One region of the Kitasatospora sp. NBC_01266 genome, then DNA from elsewhere that is predicted to be linked to it. Evidence: riboswitches for the same ligand, from Rfam matches in the RefSeq annotation. Region 1 holds a riboswitch; each other region holds the start of a gene.
What was found. A riboswitch is a leader RNA that binds a small molecule or an ion and turns the genes downstream of it on or off. The one in region 1 is predicted to bind cyclic di-AMP.
Positions count from the first base shown of each region.

Region 2: it holds a riboswitch for cyclic di-AMP, as region 1 does, so the genes downstream of both, OG403_RS22115 (transglycosylase family protein) here and OG403_RS32975 (transglycosylase family protein) in region 1, are expected to answer to the same signal.
Region 3: it holds a riboswitch for cyclic di-AMP, as region 1 does, so the genes downstream of both, OG403_RS05595 (transglycosylase family protein) here and OG403_RS32975 (transglycosylase family protein) in region 1, are expected to answer to the same signal.
Region 4: it holds a riboswitch for cyclic di-AMP, as region 1 does, so the genes downstream of both, OG403_RS20240 (M23 family metallopeptidase) here and OG403_RS32975 (transglycosylase family protein) in region 1, are expected to answer to the same signal.

Region 1 covers NZ_CP108458.1:7,683,453-7,686,586, reverse strand. Annotated here, with positions in the region: gene OG403_RS32985 (hypothetical protein) at 1-326, opposite strand, end outside; gene OG403_RS32980 (PPOX class F420-dependent oxidoreductase) at 663-1,088, opposite strand; cyclic di-AMP (ydaO/yuaA leader) riboswitch at 1,344-1,506, shown strand; gene OG403_RS32975 (transglycosylase family protein) at 1,509-2,507, shown strand; gene OG403_RS32970 (YchJ family protein) at 2,577-2,999, shown strand; gene OG403_RS32965 (NUDIX hydrolase) at 3,031-3,134, shown strand, end outside.
Region 2 covers NZ_CP108458.1:5,039,131-5,042,264, forward strand. Annotated here, with positions in the region: partial or broken gene OG403_RS22110 (cytochrome P450) at 186-728, shown strand; cyclic di-AMP (ydaO/yuaA leader) riboswitch at 989-1,143, shown strand; gene OG403_RS22115 (transglycosylase family protein) at 1,146-2,018, shown strand; gene eno (phosphopyruvate hydratase) at 2,214-3,134, shown strand, end outside.
Region 3 covers NZ_CP108458.1:1,241,038-1,244,171, forward strand. Annotated here, with positions in the region: gene OG403_RS05590 (hypothetical protein) at 1-680, shown strand, start outside; cyclic di-AMP (ydaO/yuaA leader) riboswitch at 1,507-1,670, shown strand; gene OG403_RS05595 (transglycosylase family protein) at 1,678-2,871, shown strand; gene OG403_RS05600 (LacI family DNA-binding transcriptional regulator) at 3,097-3,134, opposite strand, start outside.
Region 4 covers NZ_CP108458.1:4,631,548-4,634,681, reverse strand. Annotated here, with positions in the region: gene OG403_RS20245 (hypothetical protein) at 1-873, shown strand, start outside; gene OG403_RS20240 (M23 family metallopeptidase) at 938-1,858, opposite strand; cyclic di-AMP (ydaO/yuaA leader) riboswitch at 1,870-2,043, opposite strand; gene OG403_RS20235 (YiaA/YiaB family inner membrane protein) at 2,252-2,542, shown strand; gene OG403_RS20230 (alpha/beta fold hydrolase) at 2,684-3,134, shown strand, end outside.

The DNA.
Region 1 (3,134 bases):
TACCCGAGCGGCCTGACCTCGGCGGTGGTCCTGGCCAGGGCGCGCGGCAGCGTCAGCAGTGGCAGCAGGGTGGGGATCCGGCCCGGGTCGGTGACCCCCTCGCCTTGCGCCGCACGGTAGACGGCCAGGCCGAGCAGGGTCCGCACCGCCTCCAGGTCGGCGTCGGCCACCCTGGGGTCGTATCTGGCCGCCCAGTTGGTCAGCCCACGGGCCCAGTACATGGCCACGTCCAAGGCGGCCGCCTTGCCCATCAGCGCGGCATCCACCTCCCACCACCAGTGCGGATCGCCCTCGGCCGCCTCGATGGCCGGCTCCAACTCGTGCACAGCCCCACCTCGCTCCCGGTGCGCCCGCCGATCCCGATCGGGGCGCGTGCCCCTATGGTGCGGCGGTGCGCGGCGCGGTGTCCGCCGATCGGGCAAACCCGCCGGACCGGGCGGCGCCGAACTCCCTTGCGCCGCCCGGCCGTCCGGGGTTGCGGCCGAGACTAGGGGCTGTCGTCAAACCCCCTTCTGCTCGGCGACGCCATGCACGCACTCTCGCCGCACCGGGCACAGGCCCAAGTACGTCCAGTACGAGGGCCTGCGCCCGGCACGCCGAGAGCACGCACCTGACGCCGCCAAGCCGCCCTGCGGGCGACGAAGGGGGTTTGACGACAGCCCCTAGGGGGTCTGGCCGTACAGGTGCTCGACGTGCAGCTTGACCACCAGCCGGCGATCGCGCACCATCGCGGCGCGGTAGTCGTCCCAATCCGGGTGCTCGCCTTGCAGCGTGCGGTAGAGGTCGACCAACTCCTCGACGGCGGCGTCGTCCTGCGCGGCGGCCACCGGTGTCAACTCGGCCGTGCCCTCGGCCACCGCCCAGGTCCAGTAGTCCGGGCTGGTCGCGTACAGGCTCGCGCGCGGGTCGCGGGCCAGGTTCTTCGCCTTCACCCGGTCGGCGGTGATCGAGACCCGGATCAGCTCCCGGGCCGGGTCGTAGGCGTAGAGGACGTTGGAGAGCTGCGGCCTCCCGTCCCGCTTCAGCGTCACCAGGACGCCCGTGCGCTGGGCGGCGAACAGTTCGCGGATCTTGACTTCGTCGGCCATCGGCCTCTCCTTACCAACTGATCGGCTGTTCCGGCTCCCAACCTAGCCGCCCAGGGGCGCGGGCTCCGGCGACAGTCGCGGGCATTCGGGGGCACGTTCCCGGTACGGACCATCGCCTGGCTGCCGTGATTCGCGTGTGATGTGTGCGATGCGGGGTTGTTATCGAGGTGATGATCCGTCTAGTCTCCCCAGCAGCCCGCCACCGCGCGGGTGCCCGGACGCGGTACGCCGAGTCCTGCCCAACGCGCTCCCGGGACCACGACCACACCTCTGGGCAGGGGCGGGGGACCCAGGATTCAATGCCGTCCCCGTACGGCTCGGGGTGAAGCCGTCCGCCGGACCCGTCCGCGCGAACGGCCGGGCCACCTCCCGGTCCGAACCCGACAGCTCACCTCGCAGGCGTGCGGAGAGGGATCTTCCATGGGCATATCCGGCGTCTTCTTCGGTCCGGGCCGCCACCGCCGCCCGACCCAGACCGACCGCGCGGTGACCGCCGCGACCGTGGCCGGCGCGGGTCTGGCCCTGCCGCTGCTCACCGCGACCGGCGCGCACGCCGCCCCGGCCGCCACCTGGGACGCGGTGGCCCAGTGCGAGACCGGCGGCAACTGGAGCGCCGACACCGGCGACGGGTACTACGGCGGGCTGCACTTCACCCAGCAGAGCTGGGTCGCCTACGGCGGCGACCAGTACGGCGCGGTGGCCTCGCACGCGACCGAGGCGCAGCAGATCGCGGTGGCCGAGCGGCTGCTGGCCGACCAGGGGCCGGGCGTCTGGGGGAACTGCGCGACGGTGGCCGGGCTGACGGCCCCGGCGGCGACGCCCACGGCGCCCACGACGTCGGCACCCACCAACCCGACCGGGACGACCACGACCACGCCCGCACCCCCTGCGTCGCCCGTACCGCCGTCCTCGCCCACCGGCACGACACCCACCGGCACGGCACCCACCCCCACCACGCCCACCGGCACGACGCCCGCGCCGGTGACCGGCACGCCGACCGCGCCCGGCAGCACGCCGACGACGGCAGCGCCGAGCCAGGCCCCGAGCACCCCGGCCGCGCCGAGCACCGCCCCCACCGCCCCCACGGCGAGCCCCGCCCCGCAGGCGCCCACCACCCCGGCGGCCCCCGCTCCCACCACCACCCCCACCATCGGCGCGGCGCCGACGGTGGGCCAGAGCACCACTCCCCCGGTCGCAACCGCCCCCGTGCCGAGCGCGCCGACCACCCCCGCCGCACCCGGCACGCCGGCCCCGACCCCCGCCGGCCAGGGCTACACCGTCCAGAGCGGTGACAACCTCTGGGACATCGCCCAGAGCCACCACCTCGACAACTGGCAGCAGCTCTACCAGGACAACCTCGGCACGGTCGGCACCAACCCCAACCTGATCTACCCCGGTCAGCAGCTCCAGCTGCCCTGACGGCCCGTCGGCCCGGCGCCACCCGGCGGCCGGGCCCGGGGCAACCCCGGGGTCCGTCAGAATGGACCCATGTCACGACGCCCCACCCGCCCCCGCCCGACCGCCGCGCCGACCAGTTGCCCGTGCGGCCTGCCCGCGAGCTACGCCGACTGCTGCGGTCGGCTGCACCGCGGCCTGGCCCAGGCCGGCACCGCCGAACAGCTGATGCGCTCACGGTTCAGCGCCTTCGTGGTCGAGGACGCCGCGTACCTGCTGCGCAGCTGGCACCCGCGGACCCGGCCGCCGGCCGTCGACTTCGATCCGGGACTGCGCTGGCAGCGGCTGGAGATCCTGGGCAGCACCGAGGGCGGCCCGTTCCACCAGGCGGGCGAGGTGGAGTTCGTCGCCCACTACCAGGAGCAGGGTCACGCCGGCGCCATGCGGGAGAAGAGCCGCTTCGTCCGCCACGAGGGCGCCTGGGTCTACCTCGACGGCGTGGTCGAGACCGACTGACCCGACCCGCACAACCGCTTGGAGGAACGCGGTGCCCGACCTGCCGCTCGCCGACCATCTGCGTACCCTCCCGCACGGGGTCCTGTTCGCCGCCGTGCACTTCACCGATGCCGACGGCAACCCGCTGCTGCTGAA
Region 2 (3,134 bases), 2.6 Mb from region 1:
AGGCGATCGTGGAGATGCTGAACCAGCGCGGTGGTGGGACGCCGGTGTACGTGGCTCCGACGATTCCTCCGCTGAAGATCACGGGGCGCGTGGCGCGGTCCCTGTGGGTGGTGGTCGGTGAAGAGGGGCCGGTGGAGGCCCCGGAGGCGCCCGCGAGTGTAGGGCCGAAGGATGGCCCGCATGCTGTGCTCGCCGCGAGTTTTGAGACGACTGTCAACCTCATCGGCAATGGCATGTACACGCTGATGAACCACCCGGAGCAGCGCGCCCGGCTGCAGGAGTCGCTGCGCCGCGGCGAGCGGGAGCTGCTGACCACCGCCGTCGAGGAACTTCTGCGCTACGACGGCCCGGTGGAGCTGGCCACCTGGCGGTTCGCGACCGCGCCGCTGACCATCGGCGGGGTGCACATCCCGGTCGGCGATCCGGTGCTGGTGGTGCTCGCCGCGGCCGATCGCGACCCGGCCAGGTTCGGCCAACCGGACACCCTGGACCTGGCCCGCAGGGACAATCCGCACCTCGGCTTCGGGCACGGCATCCACTACTGCATCGGCGCCCCGCTGGCCCGGTTGGAGGGGCAGGCGGCACTGGCCACCCTGCTGACCAGGCTGCCCGACCTCGACTTCGCCACCGAGCCGGCGGAACTGCGCTGGCGGGGCGGCCTGATCATGCGTGGGCTGCGTGAACTGCCGGTCTCGTTCACGCCGGAGTCCTCGGCCGGCACGTCCTGACGGTGCGTTGATCTGCTGATCTGTTGATATCTCAGCTTGCCGCGACCGGCTGACGGCGTGTCGGAAGTGTTCCGACACGCCTGATCTGAACAGGCATCAATGCGGACAAACCTGATCGGTTAGTAGGCGATCTGCCACTTGTCGTAATTCTCGTGTGATGTACGCGATATGAGCTTGTGATTGGTCCGTCAATCTGCCTACCCTCCCAGGAGTTCGCAGCTGCGAACCCCGCGTGCGGTACGCCGAATCCTGCCCACCGCGCTGCCGGGACACCCGACCTACTCGGGGCAGGGGCGGGGGACCCAGGATTTTCTGCCGTCTCCCACGGCTAGGGGTGAAGCCGCGTCAGCGGCCGGGCCGACCTCACGGGCCCGAACCCGACAGCTCACCTCGCAGGCGTGCGGAGAGGGACAGTTCATGCTGCTCATGGGCAATGGCCGTCATCGTCGTCGTACCCAGACCGAGAAGGCGATCGCCGTGGCCGGCGTCGCCGGCGCGGGCCTGGCGGTGCCGCTGCTCACCGCGACCGCCGCGCACGCCGCTCCGGTGTCGGCCTGGGACAAGGTCGCCAACTGCGAGAGCACCAACAACTGGAGCATCAACTCGGGCAACGGCTTCTACGGCGGCCTGCAGTTCACCTCCTCCACCTGGGCCGCGTACGGCGGCACCCAGTACGCGCCGCAGGCCAATCAGGCCACCAAGGCGCAGCAGATCTCGGTCGCCGAGAAGGTGCTGGCCTCCCAGGGGCCCGGCGCCTGGCCGGTCTGCTCGGTCAAGGCCGGCCTGTCCCAGGGCGGCGCCGCCGCGACGGTGGACACCACCGCGCCGGCCGCGCAGAGCCAGCAGCAGACGCGGCCTCAGGCGCTGGCTCCCCAGGCCCCGCAGGCCAAGCCCCAGGCGCCGCAGTCCGCCGCCCCGGCCTTCCCCGGCCAGGCCGGCTGGGACGCGAAGAGCCAGGTGTACTGGTACCAGAGCGACGGCGGCTGGTTCTGGACCAGCCACCAGGGCGTGTACAACCGGTACGCCGCTCCCCAGGCACCGGTGCAGGCGCCAGTCCAGGCGCCAGTCCAGGCTCCGGTCCAGGTGCCGGTCCAGACGCCGGCCGCCGCCGTCGGCAACGCGGGCGGCTCCGGTCACGACTACACCGTGCGGGCCGGCGACACCCTCTCGACCATCGCCCAGGCCCAGCACCTGGGCGGCGGCTGGCACCAGCTCTACCAGGACAACCAGCAGACCGTGGGCGGGAATCCGGACCTGATCATGCCCGGTCAGGTGCTGCACTTCGGCTGACCGGCCGACAGCCGGTGCGGGTCCGGGCCGAGGTGGCCCCGCACCGGCATTCAGGTGAACTACCGACAGGTAGCCGAGCCACACCGTGAGACGGAACCCAGGTCCGGGTCGTCGTCGCGGCCGGTGCGGTTAGGCTCTGGTCGTAACGACTCCGTACCCACGTCCGCAGGACCGCTTCCGCCTAGGAGATGCCTCGTGCCGTCCATTGATGTCGTCGTAGCCCGTGAGATTCTCGACTCGCGCGGCAACCCCACGGTCGAGGTCGAGGTCGGTCTCGACGACGGCAGCACCGGCCGTGCCGCTGTCCCGTCCGGCGCTTCGACCGGTGCCTTCGAGGCGCTGGAGCTGCGTGACGGTGACAAGAACCGCTACTTCGGCAAGGGCGTCGAGAAGGCCGTCCTCGCCGTGATCGAGCAGATCGGCCCGGAGCTGGTCGGCTACGACGCCACCGAGCAGCGGCTGATCGACCAGGCGATGCTGGACCTGGACGCCACCCCGGACAAGTCCTCGCTGGGCGCCAACGCGATCCTCGGCGTCTCGCTGGCCGTCGCGCACGCCGCCTCCGAGGCCAGCGACCTGCCGCTGTTCCGCTACCTGGGCGGCCCGAACGCGCACGTGCTGCCGGTCCCGATGATGAACATCCTCAACGGCGGCTCGCACGCGGACTCCAACGTCGACATCCAGGAGTTCATGATCGCGCCGATCGGCGCCGAGTCCTTCTCCGAGGCCGTGCGCTGGGGCGTCGAGGTCTACCACACCCTCAAGGGCGTGCTGAAGGAGCGCGGCCTGTCCACCGGCCTGGGCGACGAGGGCGGCTTCGCGCCGAACCTGGACTCCAACCGCGAGGCGCTGGACCTGATCGTCGAGGCGATCAAGAAGGCCGGCTACGTGCCCGGCAAGGACGTGGCGCTGGCCCTGGACGTGGCCTCCTCCGAGTTCTACAAGGACGGTGCCTACCAGTTCGAGGGCAAGGCGCTGACCGCCGCCGAGCTGGGCGCGTACTACGCCGAGCTGGTCGACGCCTACCCGCTGGTCTCCATCGAGGACCCGCTGGACGAGTCGGACTGGGACGGCTGGAAGGCCCTCACCGACCAGCTGGGCGACAAGGTGCAGCTG
Region 3 (3,134 bases), 6.4 Mb from region 1:
GTGACGAGAGCGAGCCGCGCGAGAGTGCGCACGAGGCGGCGACCGCCCGGCCGACCGCGACGATCGAGGACCTGATCACCTCCGCACTGGAGGCCGGACGCCCCGCGCCGGTCCTGGTGCCACTGCTGCCCGGCCCGCACGACTACCTGACGGAGCTGCAGGCCCTGGCCGCCGAGACCGGCGCCCTGCTGACCGACGTGCTCGGCCCGCACCCGCTGCTGGCGGAGGCGGTGCACGTGCGCCTCTCCGAGGCCGGCCTGGCCCGCGCCGACCGCGCCCGGCTCTTCGCCATCACCACCGCCGCCGACGGCGTGGTGCTGACCACCGTCGGCGGTCAGGCCGCCGCGGACGCCGCCGGGATCACCGGCGTGCTGCTCGCGGCCCGCCTGGCGGTGCCGGTGGTCGCCGCCGCGCTGGACCTGCCGGGCGCGGTGGCCGCCGCCGTCGAGCACCTGCGGGCCACCGGCTCGCAGCGCCCGGCCCTGGCGCCGCTGGTGATCGGCCCCGAGGTCGACGAAGAACTGCTGCGCACCGCCGCCGCGGAGACCGGCTGCGAGAGCGCGGCCGGACTGGGCGCCTACCCGACGATCGGTCAGCTGGTCGCCTCGGCGTACCTGGCCGTGCTGCCGGCCCCGGCCCTCGAGGAAGCTCCCCTCGAGGAGACCGTCGCCGGCGAGTGACGCGGTAGTCAGCACGACATATCGGACAAGGCACTGGCCCTGTCCCCTGGCACCAGCGCCGGGGGGCAGGGCCAGTGGCATGCCCACAGGCCCCACCGGCGGACACCGGACCCCACGGGCGGTCACCCGGCCGCCAGGCGGGGCCTCAGAGGCCGCTGGAGCGCCGGCACGGGCCGGCGGGCCCGTGGTCCGCACTCGAACATCCGGCACTCGAACATCCAGCGTCCAGCGTCCAGCGGGCGGCGTCCGGCGCCCGGCGTCCGGCGTCCGGCGTCCGGCGTCCGGCCGGTGGCGTCGAGAAGCCGACGCCTCGCCCCGGCGACGGCAAGGTGGCGCGCAGGTGACGGCCCGGTGGCGGAGCGGGCCGGCGAAGGCGGTAGCCGAAGGGGCGGCAGCGAACGGCTCGCGATGGCGACCTGACGCCATAACAGAAGGTGCAAAACGGACATTGGGTTGATGTCGGCCAGTCACGGCGCATCTCGCTCCGCGAGACTTCGACCCAGCCCGGCGGGACGAATTTCGACCGCGGATCTCCATGATCATCAAGAGGTGATCCGCCCTCGACCGGACGGGCCATCAGCACCCGCGGCCCTGAAGGACCAGCACTTTCCGCAGCCGCGGGGCCAGTTGCCCACCTCGTCCGCCGCACTCCCCCGACGCTCCCTCAGCTGCGCCGCCGGGGCGATCTTGAAGCTCTCGTGGAGCCCGTGTGACCGCCATCACAGCTGTTTGCGGTTTCAACTTATCTCTGTCTAACGTGCTCCCCGTTCGTGGTCACACGGACCCAGCGCAACCGAACGCCTAGTCCTGCCACGGGCGCGCTGGCAGCGCGAAAACGCAACCACGGCAGGAGCGGGGGAACCAGGTAAGCCGCTCCGGCGCCGGTCTTCGGACCAGGTGCTCGGAGCTAGGGGTGAAGCCGCGCAGTGCGCGGCCGGGCAACTCCAGCCCGAATCCGACAGCTCACCTCGCAGGCGTAGGAGAGGATCGCGTCTTCATGCTGCCCACCACTGGCACGACCCGTCCGTCCCGCAACGCCCGTCGGGCGATCGCCGCCACCGGTCTGCTCGGCCTCGGCCTGGCCCTGCCGTGCATCACCGCCACCACCGCCTCCGCCGCGTCGGTCTCCACCTGGGACAAGGTCGCCCAGTGCGAGAGCTCCGGCGACTGGAGCATCAACACCGGCAACGGCTACTACGGCGGCCTCCAGTTCAGCGCCTCGACCTGGGCCGCCTACGGCGGCACCCAGTACGCCCCCCAGGCCAACCAGGCCACCGAGGACCAGCAGATCGCCATCGCCGAGAAGGTGCTGGCCGACCAGGGCCCCGGCGCCTGGCCCGTCTGCTCGGTCCAGGCCGGCCTGACCCAGGGCGGCCCCGCCCCGGCCATCAACCCCGGTGGCTCGACCAGCTCCTCCTCGACGGCCACCAGCACCCCGGCCCCGAGCACCTCCGCCACCAGCACCTCCGCCACCAGCGCCCCGGCGCAGAGCACCGCAGCGCAGAGCGGCTCGCAGCAGGGCGGCTGGAGCCACGGCAACTGGGGTCACTGGAACCACTCCCAGGGCGGCCAGAGCTACACCGTGCAGACCGGTGACTGGCTCTCCACCATCGCCAACACCCACCACGTGGACGGCGGCTGGCAGAAGCTCTACGACCTCAACAAGTCGGTCCTGACCCACGGTCCGGACGTCCTCTACCCGGGCGAGCAGCTGTCGCTGGGCGGCTCGACCGCCGCGGCCGCCCCGAGCACCAGCACCCCGGCGCCGGCAGCCCCGGCCCCGAGCACCCCCGCCCAGACCACCGCCGCCACCAGCGCGCCGGCCGCGACCGGCTCGATGGCCGCCGCGGTCAGCTTCGCCGAGTCCCAGGTCGGCCAGGCCTACATCTACGGCGGCACCGGCAACGGCGGTTGGGACTGCTCCGGCCTGACCCAGGCCGCCATGGCGCACGCCGGCATCTCCATCCCGCGGGTGGCCGCCGACCAGGCCGCCGCCAGCACCCCGGTGTCGATGAACAGCCTGCAGCCGGGCGACCTGCTGTTCTGGTCGAACAACGGCCAGGACTCGGGCGTCTACCACGTCGCCATCTACGTGGGCAACGGCCAGTTCGTCGAGGCCGCCAACCCGAGCGCCGGCGTGAAGTACGAGACCATCGCCAACTACACCCCGGACTTCGCCGGCCGGGTCTGAACCAGCTGACGGACGCGTGGTGAAGAACGCGTCCCGATGACACGCGTGAACATGTGCCGACATATGTGGACACGTGCTGATCGGCCTCGCCGATCGCAACCGCAGGGCAGCCTGAAGGCCGCCTCCCCTCGGGGAGGCGGCCTTCGGCCGTGCTGCTCGGGCGGGCCGGGACGCGGTCGCGCTGATCAGCCGTGGACGGCGTCGCCGGGCAGCGCCGGCACAGCGTCAGCGGTTCGGGCAGGCCCCCGTGGAGCCGCGGACCA
Region 4 (3,134 bases), 3.1 Mb from region 1:
CCGCACACCGCTGAGCTGCTGCGATGGGCCGAGGAGCAGGGTTTCGCGCCGGTGCCCGAGGCGGCGGTGAACGCGGTGCTGACGCTGCTCGAACTGGGTGACGCGCAGTTGCACGACGGCTTCCCCGAACTGACCTCGACGCTGCTCCAGGAGTTGCTCTACGAGCGGATCCACCTGTACGTGCAGCCGCCCGAGGAGCAGTCGCCGCTCGCCTACGGGGCGGCCGTGCGGCTGCTGACCGACCACCAGCGGGCCGTCAAGCGACTCAACGCCAAGCGGCAGCAGCGCCTGCACGAGGAGGCCGACTGGCAGGGCGAGCTGCTGGCCGGGCTGCTGCGCCAGCCGCACCTGCTGACCTGGCCCCGGCTCTACACCCTGCTGCTGCGCGAGGCCGCCGTGGACACCGGTTCACCGGCGGCGGTGCGCGAGTGGCTCGACGGCTTCCGGGAACTGGCCGAGGCGGACCGGATCGCCGCCTTCGCCGAGCTGTCCGGGCTCGACCAGCCGGAGGGTGCGGCCGGCTGGACCGAGGGCGTGCTGCTCTCGATCGGGATGGCCACCGACGGCGCCCGGCTGCTGATCGAGAACCGCCTGATGCAGCGCAGCTACCGCAACCTGGCCGGGCGCAACGCGCTGGGACTGCCGATGCCGGCCGAACTCGCCGGCGACTTCCCCGCCTTCGAGGCCGCCGTGCAGCAGGAGGCGCTGCGGCTGCTCGGCGAGTGGACCGTCCCCGGGCTGCCCGCGCTGCTGCTGACCGAGTACCAGGAGCTGGCTCCGGAACCGGGCGCCGCCGAGGTGGACGGCTACATCGTCAAGCGCGGCCTGGTCGAACTGCCGGACATCGGGGACTGGCCGGGCGAGCCGGCCTGACCCGGCCTGACCCGGCCGCGGGGCCGGGCTCAGCGCCGGGCTCAGGCTGGTGGCGGGGCCGCCGTCAGAGTTCGACGCCGTGCGCGCGCAGCCAGCCGGCGGGGTCGACCGGGCCGGCGCCGGCCGGCCGGACCTCCAGGTGCAGCTGCGGGCCCCCGGGGACACCGCCCGGCCGCGGGCCCGCGGCCGCGCCGGTGGCACCGACCTGGCCGAGCACGGTGCCGGGGGCGACCGGGCCGGCGGGGACGGTGATCGCGGCGAGGTGGCAGTACCAGAGCTCGGTGCCGTCCGGCAGGGTCTGGATCACCCGGTAGCCGTACGTGCCGGACCAGCCGGCCGAGCTGACGGTCCCCGCCGTGATCGCGGTGACCGGGGTGCCGGCGGGCGCGGCGAGGTCGAGGCCGGTCCGCAGCTGCGCCCAGTGCGCGGCGGACGGGTCCTGGCCGGCGCCGAGCGTGTACTTGGCCAGCGGCGGCCGCACGGTCGGGGCCGGCGCGGCCTCGGCGACCGGGGCCTCGGCCACCGGCGGCTCGGCGACGGGTGCCTGCGGCTGGGCCTCGGTCCGGACCTGGGCCGCGGCGACGGCCTGCTGCGCCGCGCGCTTGGCGGCCGCCTCGTGGGCCGCCTCCAGCCGCGCGGCCTCCTCGGCGGCGGTGCGCCGGGTGTCCGCCTGCTGCTGGATCCGCGCGGCCAGCGCGAGGCCGGGGTCGGCGGCGCCGTCCTGGTCGGTGGCGGCGGTCCCGTCCGGCGCGGTGATCGCGGTGGTGGGCGCGGGGGTCGGGGTGGCGGCAGCCGCGGCGGTGGCGGTCAGGCCGGTGGTGGCACCGAGCGCGGCGGCCATCGCGGTGACGCCGAGGACCGGAGCACCGGCCCGCGCCTGGCGGGGCACCCGGTGCCGGGCGAGGTCGGCGGGAGCGCCGGGGTGGTCGAGCAGTCCGGTGCCGCTCGACTCGGTGCGGCTCTCCGGAGAGTGCGTCAACGCCACGGGGGCGCGCTCCTTTCCTTCCCTCTCGCCTACCGGGTTAGCTGACGGGTTCGGAGCAGGAAGGTCTCCTACGGTTCGACCTGGGCTGATCCAGCCTGGGCCGAGCCGATTCACCCCAAGGAACGTGGTTCCCCGGCTCCCGGCCCGGCCGCAGGGCCGGGTCGTGGATTAGGCGACGGCGCACGGTGCCGTTTCGGGTACGGCGTTGCCGACCGCGCTGCGTTATCAAACGTTAATCCCACGAGCCCGCGATTCCAAGCCGCTCCGAACGGATTGTCATACCCATTTAACGTCATGGCCGCGTCATGACAGAGGCGCCGGACACCTCATTGCGGCACCGATCTGAGTAGGTGTACTCAGGTGCTGGGCACGGGAGTTGACCATCCTTCAGGCATGACTTCCGCGATCCGCCCACAGCCATCGTCCGCCTATTACGTCCAGGCGATCCTCTCCTTCGCACTCGCCGCCGGCGGGCTCGCGATCGGTATCGCCTATCTGCCGGTGACCGCCTGGACCCGAGCCTTCCTCGCTCTCGGCCTGCTCTACACGGTCACCTCCGCCTTCACCCTCGCCAAAGTGATCCGCGACAGACAGGAGGCCGGCGAGATCGTCACCCGGGTCGACCAGGCCCGGCTGGAGAAGCTGCTCGCCGAGCACGACCCGTTCCGGGCCGACGGGGCCTGACCGACCCGGGCCTGACCGACCCGGGCCGGGAAGCCCGGCGGGGGAAGCCGTCGAGGACTTGACGGCTAAGGCTATTAGCCATAGCTTTATGAGTGTCGGCAAGCCGCCGACACCGCCCCTCGGAAGCCCAGGAGGCTTGCCGTGAACGCCACCACCACCCCCCGGACCCGGTTCCTGCAGCTCCCCGGCGGCAGCCTCGCCTTCGACGACACCGCCGGCCCCGGCACCCCGGTGGTCCTGCTGCCCGGCATGCTGGACACCCGCCTCGAGTACCGGCACCTGCGCCCACTGCTCATCGCCGCCGGACACCGGGTGATCACCATGGATCTGCGGGGCTTCGGCGAGTCCTCGATCAGCTGGGACGACTACACCCCCGCCGCGATCGCCGACGACGTGCTCGCCCTGCTCGACCACCTGGACATCGCCAAGGCCGTCCTGGTCGGCCACTCCTACACCGGCGCCAGCGTGGTGAAGGCGGCCACCCTGGCCCCCGAGCGGGTGGCCGGCATCGCCCTGCTGGACGCGTTCATCGAGCAGCCGCCCGCGAACGCGCTGATGCGCGGCGCGGTCCACCTGCTCGGCTCCGCGGTGA